4 regions of the Pseudomonas syringae pv. coryli str. NCPPB 4273 genome follow, and region 2 is predicted to be linked to each of the others. Evidence: predicted binding sites of a transcription regulator. Region 2 holds the regulator's gene; each other region holds the start of a gene.
What was found. Region 2 encodes FliA, which starts transcription of late flagellar genes. Its sites were predicted from a motif close to CTAAAGTTTNNNNNNNNNNNGCCGNTAA; they were not measured.
Positions count from the first base shown of each region.

Region 1 (3,209 bases), on a different contig from region 2:
TCGAGTTCACCAAGTCCGGGGAAACCATCCTGATCGTGGACGACGAACCCACGGTGCGCATGCTGCTCACCGATGCCCTCGGCGACCTGGGCTATACGCTGATCGAAGCCGCCGACAGCCTGGCCGGCCTCAAGCTGCTGCGTTCGGATGTGCATATCGATCTGCTCATCACTGACGTGGGTTTGCCGGGCGGCATGAACGGACGACAAATGGCCGATGCCGGACGCGAGGTCCGCCCGCATCTGAAGACCCTGTTCATCACCGGCTACGCGGAAAACGCCGCCATCGGTGACGAACAGCTCGGGCCAGGAATGCGCGTACTGACCAAGCCGTTTGCGATTGAAGCGTTGGCCGCCAGAGTCCAGGAACTGATGAGCGCCTGAGTAGACGGCCCGCTGCAACCCTGCCCCGGGCCGTCAACATTGAGCGCTGCGCAAACCCGGTGCTAACATGCGCGACCGCCATGCAGGCAAGGGAATAACCGGGTCATGAGCAGTATCCGCGAGCGCAACAAAGAACTCATCCTGCGCGCTGCCAGCGAGGAATTCGCCGACAAGGGCTTCGCCGCCAGCAAGACCAGCGATATCGCGGCCAAGGCCGGTGTGCCCAAGCCCAACGTCTATTACTACTTCAAATCCAAGGAAAACCTCTATCGCGAGGTGCTGGAAAGCATCATCGAGCCCATTTTGCGTGCGTCGACGCCTTTCAACCCGGAAGGAGTACCTGCCGAAGTCCTCAGCCGCTATATCCGTTCGAAAATCCAGATTTCCCGCGACCTGCCCTTCGCCTCGAAAGTGTTCGCCAGCGAAATCATGCATGGCGCCCCGCACCTGACAGCGCAGCAGATCGAACAGCTCAATGGCCAGGCACGGCACAACATCGAATGCATCCAGGCCTGGATCGACAGCGGACAGATCGCCCCGCTCGATCCTCACCACCTGATGTTCACCATCTGGGCGGCGACCCAGACCTACGCCGATTTCGACTGGCAGATCGCAACGGTCACCGGCAAGGCAAAACTGCAGGACGCCGATTACGAGGCGGCAACCCGGACCATCCTCAGGCTGGTGCTCAAGGGCTGCGAGCCGGACCGCTGAACCCACCCTGCTTTGCTGCAGACGCAAAAAACCCGCCGAAGCGGGTGGTTTTGCAACATGACCATTCCGACATCCTGTCAGTAGCCTCCTGGCAATGGTCGATCCTCCCTGATCACTGCGGCGTTCCTTCGCTGCAGCTGTTGAATTGGATCCTACATTCCCTGAGGGTCCGTCGATAGAGCCAATTGCGCCTGTTGCTGTAAGCCTTTCGCCATACCGGCGTACGCCGTTAAAAAGTGTGACCGACCGCTCATGTTTGATCATGACCCGCCGAGATGCTTGAAAGACCCCGAATCGCGCGCTGTGCGGATCGGGGTGATCAGAAGAAAAATAATGCAAGGGAAGCCGATCATGGGTATGCGCAGTTTGTCCATCAGTCTCCGTCTGTGGCTGATTCTTGTCGTTTCAGTGCTGATGCTCTTCGTCCTCTCGGCGACGCTGCTCAGGCAGCTGCATAACGACCTGTACCAGGCCAAGGCCGAGAAAACCATGCATGTGGTGCAGACCGCCAGCGGCATCCTCTCGTTTTATCAGGGGCTTGAAGCCGCAGGCGGCATGACCCGCGAGGCTGCGCAACAGCAGGCCTTGAAAGAGATAAAGAGCCTGCGTTACAGCCAGAGCGACTACTTCTGGATCAACGACCTGCGCCCGGTGATGATCATGCACCCCACCAACCCCAAGCTCGAAGGCCAGGATCTGTCGACCATCAAGGACCCGGACGGTTTTGCGGTGTTCAACGAAATGGTCACGCTGGTCAAAGCCAAGGGTGCCGGGATGGTGAATTATCGCTGGCCCAAGCCCGGTGCCAGCGAGCCGGTGAAAAAGACTTCCTACGTGCAGCTGTTTCAGCCATGGGGCTGGATTCTGGGGTCCGGCGTATACGTCGATGACGTCGCGGCCGAGTTCAAGACCCAACTGTGGAACGCCGGGATGTTCATCGCCGGCATCGTGCTGATCATGGTCTTGCTGCTGGTCACGATCGTGCGCAGTATCGTGCGTCCGCTCAGAGCGGCGGTCGGTGCGATGGCCAGCATTGCCAGTGGCGAGAGTGATCTGACCCGCACGCTGGAAACCCATGGCCGGGATGAAATCACCGAGCTGGGTACGCACTTCAATGCCTTTGTCGCCAAGCTGCGCAATGTCGTCGGTCAGTTGCAGCACTCGGCCGTGGCGCTGGGCCAGGCCTCGACTGATCTGGGCAGCGATGCCGAACAGGCGCAGAGCCGCAGCGAGAAGCAGTCGCAGCAGATGGACCTGGTAGCCACCGCGGTCAACGAAGTGACCTACGGCGTGCAGGACGTGGCCAAAAACGCTGAACATGCCGCCAGCGAAATGCGCGATGCCGAGTCGCAGGCGCAGCAGGGTCAAATCAATATCGATAACAGCCTGCGCCAGATCGAACACCTCTCGAGCACCATCGGTCAGGCCGTGGAAGTGATGCAGAGTCTGGCCAGCGAGAGCACGCAGATCGGCAGCGTACTGGAAGTGATCAGTTCGATTGCCGAGCAGACCAACCTGCTGGCGCTGAACGCCGCCATCGAAGCAGCGCGGGCCGGCGAACAAGGCCGCGGCTTTGCCGTTGTAGCCGACGAGGTGCGCCTGCTGGCCCAGCGTACGCAGAAGTCGACCGCAGAGATCCAGTCAATGATCGAACGCCTGCAAAAGCATTCCGATGCCGCGGTCAGGGTGATCGGCGACAGCAGCCGCTCCTCGCAACTGACCATCGAGCAGGCCAATCAGGCCGGCCAGAGCCTGACCTCCATCAGTCAGGCGCTGCGCAACCTCAACAGCCTGAACGCCTCCATCGCCAGTGCCACTCTGCAGCAGACGCACGTGGTGGATGACATCAACCAGAACGTCACCCAGGCCGCGCAACTTTCCCAGAGCACCGCACTGGCCGCCGAACAATCGACTTCGGCCAGTCTGCACCTGCGTGGGTTGAGCGAAGAGTTGAACACCTTGCTGAAGCAGTTCCGGGTTTAAATGTGCATGGCGATGGGCGGGCGCACGGAACCTCGTGCGCCTCTTGTTGCCTGAGACCTGCTTATTCAACCGCTCATTAGTTGCTTATTAAATTGCAGGGGGTCACATGCGCACACTGGAACTGGCAGG
Region 1 covers NZ_AWQP01000018.1:61,867-65,075, forward strand. The annotation lists gene P406_RS09140 (PAS domain-containing hybrid sensor histidine kinase/response regulator) at 1-383, shown strand, start outside; gene P406_RS09145 (TetR/AcrR family transcriptional regulator) at 489-1,097, shown strand; gene P406_RS09150 (methyl-accepting chemotaxis protein) at 1,449-3,080, shown strand; gene P406_RS09155 (aldo/keto reductase) at 3,187-3,209, shown strand, end outside.
Region 1: the regulator FliA is predicted to act here: its motif matches at 1,347-1,374, upstream of P406_RS09150 (methyl-accepting chemotaxis protein).

Region 2 (3,209 bases):
GTGATTGCAATGGTCGGTCCTGCCGGAATGGGCAAGACCACCACCCTGGCCAAACTGGCAGCACGTTACGTGCTGAAGTACGGCCCGCAGAATATCGCACTGGTCAGCATGGACAGTTTCCGCATCGGCGCGCAGGAGCAGCTCAAGACCCTTGGGCGCATCCTCAACGTACCGGTCACCCATATCGATCCTGGCCAGTCTCTGGTTCAGGCGCTGGAACCGCTGCTGCGTAAGCGTGTGGTGCTGATTGACACCGCCGGGCTGCAGGCCAGTGATCCTGCGCTGCGCATGCAGCTGGAAAGCCTCGCGGGTCGCGGCATCAAGTCACGCAACTATCTGGTACTGGCCACCACCAGCCAGAAGCAGGTGCTGACAGCCGCGTATCACAGTTACAAACGTTGTGGCCTGGCCGGATGCATTCTGACCAAGCTTGATGAAACGGCCAGCCTCGGTGAAGTCCTGAGCCTGGCGATCAGTCACGAATTACCTGTGGCCTACCTCACGGACGGACCACGCATTCCTGATGACCTGCATATTCCGCGTCGTCATCAGCTGGTAAGCCGCGCGGTGAGTGTGCAGATGCAGGACGAGCCTAGCGAGGAAGCAATGGCTGATATGTTTGCTGACCTCTATCACACCCCTGGCAAGAGAGTGGGTTAAGTGATGGATATTATTGGAATGTCCCTGCGTCAACGGTCTGCCATGCAGTGTTCATTTGCGCACGTGCAGCCCTCGATGTGGTTTCGGTCTACGCAAGACAAGGTAAAGAAATAACATGGGCAGCATGCATCCCGTACAGGTTATCGCGGTGACCGGTGGCAAAGGTGGCGTCGGTAAGACTAACGTGTCAGTGAACCTTTCACTGGCCCTCGCCGAGCTTGGCCGTCGCGTCATGCTGCTGGACGCCGATCTGGGTCTGGCCAATGTCGACGTGCTGCTCGGGTTAACGCCCAAGCGCACACTTGCCGATGTCATCGAGGGGCGTTGTGAGTTGCGCGACGTGCTGTTGCAGGGGCCGGGCGGGGTTCGAATCGTACCCGCTGCTTCCGGCACCCAGAGCATGGTGCATCTGTCGCCCGCCCAGCATGCCGGCCTGATCCAGGCGTTCAGCGAGATTGGCGACAACCTCGATGTGCTGGTGATCGACACGGCCGCCGGTATCGGCGAGTCGGTGGTCAGCTTCGTGCGCGCCGCTCAGGAAGTGCTGCTGGTGGTGTGCGATGAACCCACGTCGATCACCGATGCCTACGCCCTGATCAAACTGCTTAACCGCGATTACGGCATGAACCGCTTCCGGGTACTGGCCAACATGGCTCAGAGCCCGCAGGAAGGGCGCAACTTGTTCGCCAAACTGACCAAAGTGACGGATCGTTTTCTCGATGTTGCGCTGCAGTATGTAGGCGCCGTGCCGTACGACGAGTGCGTACGCAAGGCTGTACAGAAACAGCGCGCCGTTTACGAAGCATTCCCGCGTTCCAAATGTGCTCTGGCTTTCAAGGCCATTGCCCAGAAGGTTGATACTTGGCCGTTGCCAGCCAATCCGCGGGGTCATCTCGAGTTCTTCGTTGAGCGACTCGTTCACCAGACCAGTGCAGGGCCTGTGCAATGACTGCGAGCGGCTACCAGATGTACAGCAAGGCGTCCCGTAATTCACAATATGAGTTGATCGAGCGCTATGCGCCATTGGTCAAGCGTATCGCTTATCATCTGCTGGCGCGCTTGCCGGCCAGTGTGCAGGTCGAGGATCTGATCCAGGCCGGCATGATCGGCCTGCTTGAAGTCTCCACCAAGTATGATTCCACCAAGGGTGCGAGTTTCGAGACCTACGCCGGCATTCGCATCCGTGGTGCGATGCTCGATGAAGTGCGCAAGGGTGACTGGGCGCCACGCTCGGTACACCGCAATACGCGCATGGTCAGTGACGCAATTCGGGCAATTGAAGCTAAAACCGGCCGTGACGCTAAAGATCACGAGGTTGCGGCCGAACTCCAGTTGAGTCTCGATGATTACTACGGGATTTTGAATGACACCTTGGGCAGCCGCCTCTTCAGTTTCGACGACCTGCTGCAGGACGGCGATCATGAAGGGCTGCACGAGGATGGCGCAAGCGGATCGCTTGAGCCGTCGCGCGACCTGGAAGACGAGCGCTTCCAGGCTGCGTTGGCCGATGCAATTGCCAATCTGCCAGAGCGCGAGCGTCTGGTGTTGGCGCTGTACTACGACGAAGAGCTGAACCTCAAGGAAATCGGAGAGGTTCTTGGGGTCAGCGAATCTCGGGTCAGTCAGTTACACAGCCAGTGCGCAGCTCGTTTGCGAGGGCGTTTGGGGGAGTGGCGAGCGCGTTGACAGGCAATGTGCGGTCTTTGGCCGCATGTTGACTGCAAGCCGGCTGTGCAGAGCGTTACGTGGTAACAGGATCGACCCGTCAGAAGCCTGTCAGGCATTGCCTCGATGGGCTTGTTTCTCAGGTCCTTGCCTGTTGTTGTGCCAAGCCCGTCGTCGTTTCGTACAGCCGGGGGTGTGCTGTGCCAGTATTGAGTGAACAGCGTGTTCAGGTGCTGAACGCGTTAAAGACTGCTTGGAGGTCGAATTGGACAAGAACATGAAAATCCTCATCGTTGATGACTTCTCAACGATGCGGCGGATCATCAAGAACCTTTTGCGTGATCTGGGGTTTACCAACACATCGGAAGCGGATGATGGTCTGACCGCATTGCCGATGCTGCAGAGCGGTGCCTTTGACTTTCTGGTGACGGACTGGAACATGCCTGGCATGTCCGGTATCGATCTGCTGCGCGAAGTCCGCAAGGACGAACGCCTCAAGAGCCTTCCCGTGCTGATGGTCACTGCCGAAGCCAAGCGTGAGCAGATCATTGAAGCTGCCCAGGCTGGGGTGAACGGCTATGTAGTCAAGCCATTCACTGCCCAAGCCCTGAAAGACAAGATCGACAAGATCTTTGAACGCGTCAATAGCTGATGCAAGCCGCGAGGGCGCTATGGATAACAATGATTCGATGGCCGACTTTGAGTCGACCTTAAAAAGACACGCGCAGGAACTTGTCACCAGCCTTGAAAAGGGTCGTTTCGGTGACGCTGTGCAACTGATCCACGAACTCAATCAGACACGCGACCGCGGCCTTTATCAGGAAGTGGGCAAGCTGACTCGTGAGCTGCACAGTGCAATCGTAAACTTTCACATCGATCCGCAC
Region 2 covers NZ_AWQP01000015.1:8,761-11,969, forward strand. The annotation lists gene flhF (flagellar biosynthesis GTPase FlhF) at 1-660, shown strand, start outside; gene fleN (flagellar synthesis regulator FleN) at 776-1,609, shown strand; gene fliA (RNA polymerase sigma factor FliA) at 1,606-2,346, shown strand; gene P406_RS07630 (chemotaxis response regulator CheY) at 2,603-2,977, shown strand; gene P406_RS07635 (protein phosphatase CheZ) at 2,997-3,209, shown strand, end outside.

Region 3 (3,209 bases), on a different contig from region 2:
AAGGCAGCTTGGCAACGAAACGCTCGTATACCTGGCCCAATTGCATGCGATCAGACACGTCGCCCTCGAAGCGCAACTTGCAACCGGTGGCAGAAATGTCCAGCAGCTTGCCGGCCAGCGTGAATTTCAGGCGGTCACCGCCAATTTCGACGTCGACCAGTTGTGCCAGCTTCAGCGCGGCACGAAATGCGTTGCGCCGCTGGTGATAGACCACTTCCTCAGGCATCGGGCCGCGGTACATGCGTTGACCGTCGGTGCTGAGGATGTCCATCTGCGCAGTACTTTCCCAGGCAATCCGCACGCCGTCGTGAAAGCCTTCGACACGGAAGGATTCGCCGTTGCTCAGAAAACGTTCGCCATCGCGGGGGATCATTTCGTCGAGGGCCATGACGTTGTTGTCACGGTCGACTTCAAGCAGATAACTCTGAAAGCGCTGGGGACGCTCATGAAAGGTAATGATCAGAGGATCATGACTCTCGAGTAGCAGCCGCAGGTTAGCGGCAATTTCCAAAGGTGTATTGAGAACCTTCGGGGGCTGCGGAGCATCGTCCGCGCTTGAGCCATTCACGTTCTTGAATCTCCAGGCAAAATACTACGGCAACGCAACAGCAGGCATTCTGCCACTATACACGATACCTTGATACAGGAAGTTACGCCTGACTCAGAGGGCGTGGTTTTGCTCTAAGCGCAGTCGACCCGCGACTGTCATAGAGTGTAGGCGTATCGCCACCGTTCAAGATGCGAAGCTGGTGAGCGGTACTGACCTGTTGCATCTGGATCAGACTACCATTGCGCTCGTTGAGCGTCTGGCATTCATTGATCAACGTATTCAGTTCGTCGGCGGCCAGCAGCAATTGCTCACCGATATCCGACTGGCTGGCCAATTGCTGGAGACCACTGCGATTGGCTGGCAGCCCCATGCCCGCAAGCACCTGGCTACGTTTGCGACCGTGCTGGTCGAGAAGAATGACCAGCGCCTGTTTCTGCGCCAGCACCTGCTCCATCTCGCCCATGTCGCGGCCGTGAAGAATCAGTGATTCGGCCTGCAACAACTCTAGAAGCTGTCGGGCCGAAACCATGTCGTCAGTGATCATCTGCAGCAAAGTAGTGTCTTGCATCGCATGCTCTGGTTTTTAAGCGTCCAGAATATCCAGCGCCAGCCTTCGCTTAGCGTTGGGTTTCGAAATTCAACAGTTTGCTGGCGACACGGTTGCTGTCCACTGTGTAACTACCGTCGGCGATGGCCTGTTTGAGCTCGGCAACGCGAGCACTGTTGACGGTTGGCAGATCGGTCAGCTTGTCCGTGATTTTTTGCAACTGTTGAGCCTCACTGCTCAAGGAAAAAGTTTCCCCGGTGCTTTTGACACCTGCGGTGACGGCAGGGGCTGGGGCATCGGTTTTGGCGGTGTCTTTACTGGCGCTGGTGCGTGAAGCACCGGCAACAGACTGTGAGTTGTTAAGGCGACTGAAATCTATGACCATGATTGAAAAAACCTCTGGGTGTTTGGACGCTTGCCTTGTTTTCGGCCAACCCCCATCAAACTTTAGGCTGATTGTGAGAAAGCTTCCCAATAGACGACATTTGCCGTCGGGCATTCCCCGCAGTCTAAAAAAAACACACCCTTCGCGCCACCATCAATGCACTACATAGCGACTTCCACCTGCCCTGGGCCGGTGACACTTGCTTTGATCACCCGCTGGGAATTGAGGTTTTTCACCCGTATCTGTTCGTTGAAGCCTCCATCGGACATCGCTTCGCCGGGCATGCGCACCGCCAGCGAGCCGCTGCGAGCGATGATCACCACCTGATCGCCCTTGTGAACCATTTGTGGCTGCTCAAGCGCCACCGGGGTAATGACCTGGTCGATGACCATCTGTCGGACAACCTTCTGACCGACCGCCTGATCCAGCGACGCCAGGAAACCCTGACCCAGGCTGCTGACATCCCGCTCGCGCATCGCGACGTCTTCTTCGGTGACGATCGCGTCACGCTTGAGCGGGCGCATCACGGTAACGACGTTGCGATACAGCAGGACCTGGGCGGGCACAAACACCGTCCAGGGCGAAGAACCTTCGCAGCGCACCCGCACGGTAACCCGGCCAACCGGGCGCGGACTTTCCAGTGTGGCTGTCAAATCCTTGTCGCAGGCACCCATCCTTAAACGCGGGTCGAGTTGCTTGACCTGTATCTCATGACGCCCGTCAATCTGGTTGGTTGCCAAATAGTCTTCTACTGTGAACTCAAGAAACCCTTGGGTGACGCCGATAAGCTGCTCAGGCAGTGTGAAATTCTCGGCACGAGCGAGGGTCACCGTGCTGGAAAGGCACAGCAGGGCGATTGCGCACAGAAGCCTGCGGGTTTCTAATGCGAGGTGTCGAGAAATTGTCGTCTTTGCGTTCATGAAGTAATAAATAGCAAAGCCCGTGCCGCTTGTTGATCTGGTGTCTGGGCGGCGGTCATTTTGTAAGGGGGTTCGGCATGGCAGGTGTAATGGATTCGGTAAACCAGCGAACTCAGCTGGTGGGTCAGAATCGCCTGGAGCTGCTCTTGTTCCGTCTCGACGGCAAGCAGCTCTATGGGATCAACGTCTTCAAGGTAAAAGAAGTACTGCAATGCCCGAAACTCACCATCATGCCCAAATCGAGCAAGATCGTTCGGGGCGTGGCCAATATTCGTGGCGGCACGATCCCGATCATGGATCTGGCAATGGCGACAGGTTCCACGGGGATGATTTCGCTGGTTAATTCCTTCGTCATCATTACCGAGTACAACACCAAGGTTCAGGGCTTTCTGGTGCATTCTGTCGAACGCATCGTCAACATGAACTGGGAAGAGATTCATCCACCACCCAAGGGCACCGGACGCGATCATTACCTGACCGCCGTTACCCGGGTTGATAACCAGCTGGTGGAAATCATCGACGTCGAGAAAATTCTCGCCGAAGTCGCGCCAGTGTCCGAAGAGATCTCGGTCGGTGTCATTGACGCCGAGGTTCAGCACAAGGCTGTCTCCCTGCGCGTGCTGACGGTCGACGACTCTTCGGTGGCCCGCAAGCAGGTGAGTCGCTGCCTGGAAACCGTCGGGGTGGAAGTCGTAGCGCTCAACGATGGTCGTCAGGCGCTGGATTACCTGCTCAAGATGGTCGCAGAAGGCAAAAAACCTGAAGAAGAGTTCCTGATGATGATCTCCGACATTGAAATGCCGGAGA
Region 3 covers NZ_AWQP01000059.1:14,605-17,813, forward strand. The annotation lists gene P406_RS21730 (flagellar brake protein) at 1-568, opposite strand, end outside; gene P406_RS21735 (flagella synthesis protein FlgN) at 651-1,118, opposite strand; gene flgM (flagellar biosynthesis anti-sigma factor FlgM) at 1,168-1,482, opposite strand; gene flgA (flagellar basal body P-ring formation chaperone FlgA) at 1,644-2,402, opposite strand; gene P406_RS21750 (chemotaxis protein CheV) at 2,480-3,209, shown strand, end outside.
Region 3: the regulator FliA is predicted to act here: its motif matches at 1,521-1,548, upstream of flgM (flagellar biosynthesis anti-sigma factor FlgM).

Region 4 (3,209 bases), on a different contig from region 2:
GGTCGAAGGGCGGGCCAGACCCAATGGCCTTATCTGGGCTATAGCGGTCAAGGAAGACGGCACGCTGGGCGAGCGGCGCAAGCTTATCGAAGGCCTGGACTACGCGGCGATAGACGGCATCAAGTGCGACGAGAGCGGCAATCTGTGGTGCGGCTGGGGCGGTAACGGTGATCCCAAAGCGGATATGGAGAAACTCGACGGCGTGCGAGTGTTCAACCCTCAAGGCAAGGCCATCGGCCACATCAGCCTGCCCGAACGCTGCGCCAACATCTGCTTCGGCGGGCGAGAGGGCAATAGGCTGTTCATGGCCAGCAGCCATTCGCTTTATTCGGTGTTCGTGAACGCGCGCGGTGCTACGTTTGCCTGACGGCGCGTGACCCGATGACGGCGCATGATACGACGCGTCGTCAATCGGGTCGAACCCCTCGGGCCGTGCCCGGTCTGTTCCTGTAATTACTTTCAGGGATAGTTATTTATGTCGGCGCAACGCGGCCTTGTTCTACTTGCACGAGGCGGTTATGCCGCCCGTGGTGTTGTTTATCTGATTATCGGTCTGTTCGCGGTACTGGCGGCGCAGGGCTCCTCGCAGCCGGCCGACAGCCACAGCAGTCTTGAGGCGCTGTTGAGCCAGCCTTTCGGCGGTGTTCTGGTCGGGGTGGTGATCGTCGGCCTGCTGGCGTTCGCGGCATGGCGTGTCTTGCAGGCTACCCGGGACGTTGACCACCATGGCCGCGAATTCAAGGGGTTGGTGATTCGCGGCGGTCTGTTGGTGGGCGGCTTTACGTACGGCGCACTGGCGTTCTTTGCCCTGGGCCTGCTGGTCAGTGGGCTGAAGAGCTCCGGCGGCTCATCGGACGGTGGTCAGGCCAAGGACCTGCTGGCGGCCATTCTGTCCTGGGATCATTCCAATCTGCTGGTCTATGTGGTCGCCCTGGTGCCCTTGGGGGTGGGCATTGTGCACATAATCAAGGGCTACAAGGCGTCCTTCGAGAAGTATTTCGAGGCCGACGAAGACGTCATGAAATACGTGCGTCCTGTCTCGCGCTTCGGCCTGATAGCCCGCGGCGTGGCGTTCATTGAAATTGCCGTGTTACTGGCGGTCAGCGGCTCCAGTTATCAGGCCATGCACCCGCCTGGCATGAAAGATGCGCTCAACGGTTTGCAGGATTTGCCCGCAGGCGGCTTGGTATTGCTGATCGTGGCACTTGGGCTGATCGCGTTTTCGGTGTACAGCTTCGCCCAGGCGGCCTGGCGCCGGATCAATATGGACGTGCCTGATGCGCCGGAGGCTGTGGCGCGTCATTTCCGCTGATCGCCCGTATTCTGGCAGAGGACTGCGTGACGTCTCAGGTCAGGCAGTCCTTTAGTGGCGCCTGCCAGTAAAAATAATGTGATCTACGTCTCAAGTCACCCTTGGCGCGGCCGACATTCTCTTTAGCGTTGCGATCATTTTCCGGACTGACGTTCTCCACGCGGGCCCGGATCAGATTCAGCGCAATAAAAATAAAAGAGGATAGCCATGACCATTCTTCAGCGAGTGATCGGTGGATTTGCTGTGCTGGTGGTACTGCTGCTCGCCATGGCAGGTATCAGCTATCAAAGCACCCATTCCATAAGTGATCGGATCAGCGTCATTACAGGGCAGTCCGCACCGTTGAGCAGGGCGGCGAGCGAGCTTTACGTGCATGTGCTGCGCGCCAACCAGGCATTGCTCGGGATTCTGGTCAGCACTGATCCCAAACAGATCGACGATGGCAAACAGCCCTTCAACGACAGCATGACCCGATTCAATCAGCTGCTTGACAGCACGCCTGCCTATATTGGCGATCGTGCCGAACTGCGCGACAACCTGAACCAGCAACGCCAACTGAGTGCTGCTTATGCCGAGCAGGCGCAGACCCTGATCGCCAGCCATCGACAGCACGTTCTGCAGGCACTTCAGAGTCGAGTGTTACAGGGCTACAGCAGCAGTCAGGGCGCGCAACTGACCGGTTATCTTCGTGACTATATTGCCCGCGAGCGCAACGCCGGCTCCGCCGAGACGGTGGCAGCGGGGGAAAAGCTGTTACTGGATGTCGGCAAATCCTACGAAGGTCTGGCTGCCCATGCCGCCACACCGAATATTCAGACCTTGCAGCGCGTGCTCAACCTGCAGGATGAGGTGATCAGCACCCGCACACGGGAGCTCATCGCAGCCGACCCGCGTGCTGGCCGGATTGCCGGCGTGATGGTCAACCGCCTGCTTAACGATCTGACCGGCAGCGACGGCGTTTATCAGGCCTACAGGCAGGAAGCGGCACTCGCCGAGCAGGTCGACAAACAGCGCCAGGCAGCGGAAACCCGTCTTCAGGCAACGCTGGGCAAGATTGGCGAGTTCGGCAATCAGTCACTGGCGGTGGCCAACGAGGCCAAGGCCGGGGCGGACTCGACCATTGCCACAAGCCTCAGCCTGTTGCTGATCGCCTGCCTGCTGGCCGTCATGGCGGCAGCGATCATCGGCACATGGGTCGCCTTCAGCCTGCGTCGCCCTCTGGCTGCGTTTCGCGAGGTTTTGAAGACGCTCACCAGTGGCGACATGCGGGTACGTTTCGACGTCAGCCGCCGCGATGAGTTTGGTGAGCTGGGTGGTTATCTCAATGAATTCACCCAGTCGTTGCAACAGACGTTTCGCCAGCTGATCGGGTCGGCCGATGCCCTGGCGCTGACCGCCAGCCAGAACGCGCAGATCAGTGAGCAGACTACCCGCGTGGTCGACGAGCAGAAGGATCGTCTCAACTCTGCCGCGTCAGCCATGAATGAAATGGAAAGCACGGTCGAGGAAGTCGCCCGTCGGGCTCAGGACACACGCGGTGCGGTGGACAGCACCAGTGAGCTGACCGGGAAAGTGCAAAAGCGCGTGGCTGAAACCATCGTCAACATTCGCCAGCAGGCTGAACAGGTCAACAAGGCATCTGCGGTGACCGACGAGTTACAGAAATACGGGCAGAACATCGACGGCATCGTCGACGCCATTCGCACCATTGCCGAACAGACCAACCTGCTGGCGCTCAACGCCGCCATCGAAGCGGCGCGGGCTGGCGAGCAGGGCAGGGGGTTTGCGGTGGTGGCCGATGAGGTGCGCTCGCTGGCCAGTCGAACTCAGACCTCCACCAGCGAAATCCAGGAAATGATCGGCCAGATGCAGAGCAAGATCCATTCGGCGGTAGAGG
Region 4 covers NZ_AWQP01000016.1:45,280-48,488, reverse strand. The annotation lists gene P406_RS07895 (SMP-30/gluconolactonase/LRE family protein) at 1-367, shown strand, start outside; gene P406_RS07890 (DUF1206 domain-containing protein) at 476-1,312, shown strand; gene P406_RS30480 (methyl-accepting chemotaxis protein) at 1,520-3,209, shown strand, end outside.
Region 4: the regulator FliA is predicted to act here: its motif matches at 1,402-1,429, upstream of P406_RS30480 (methyl-accepting chemotaxis protein).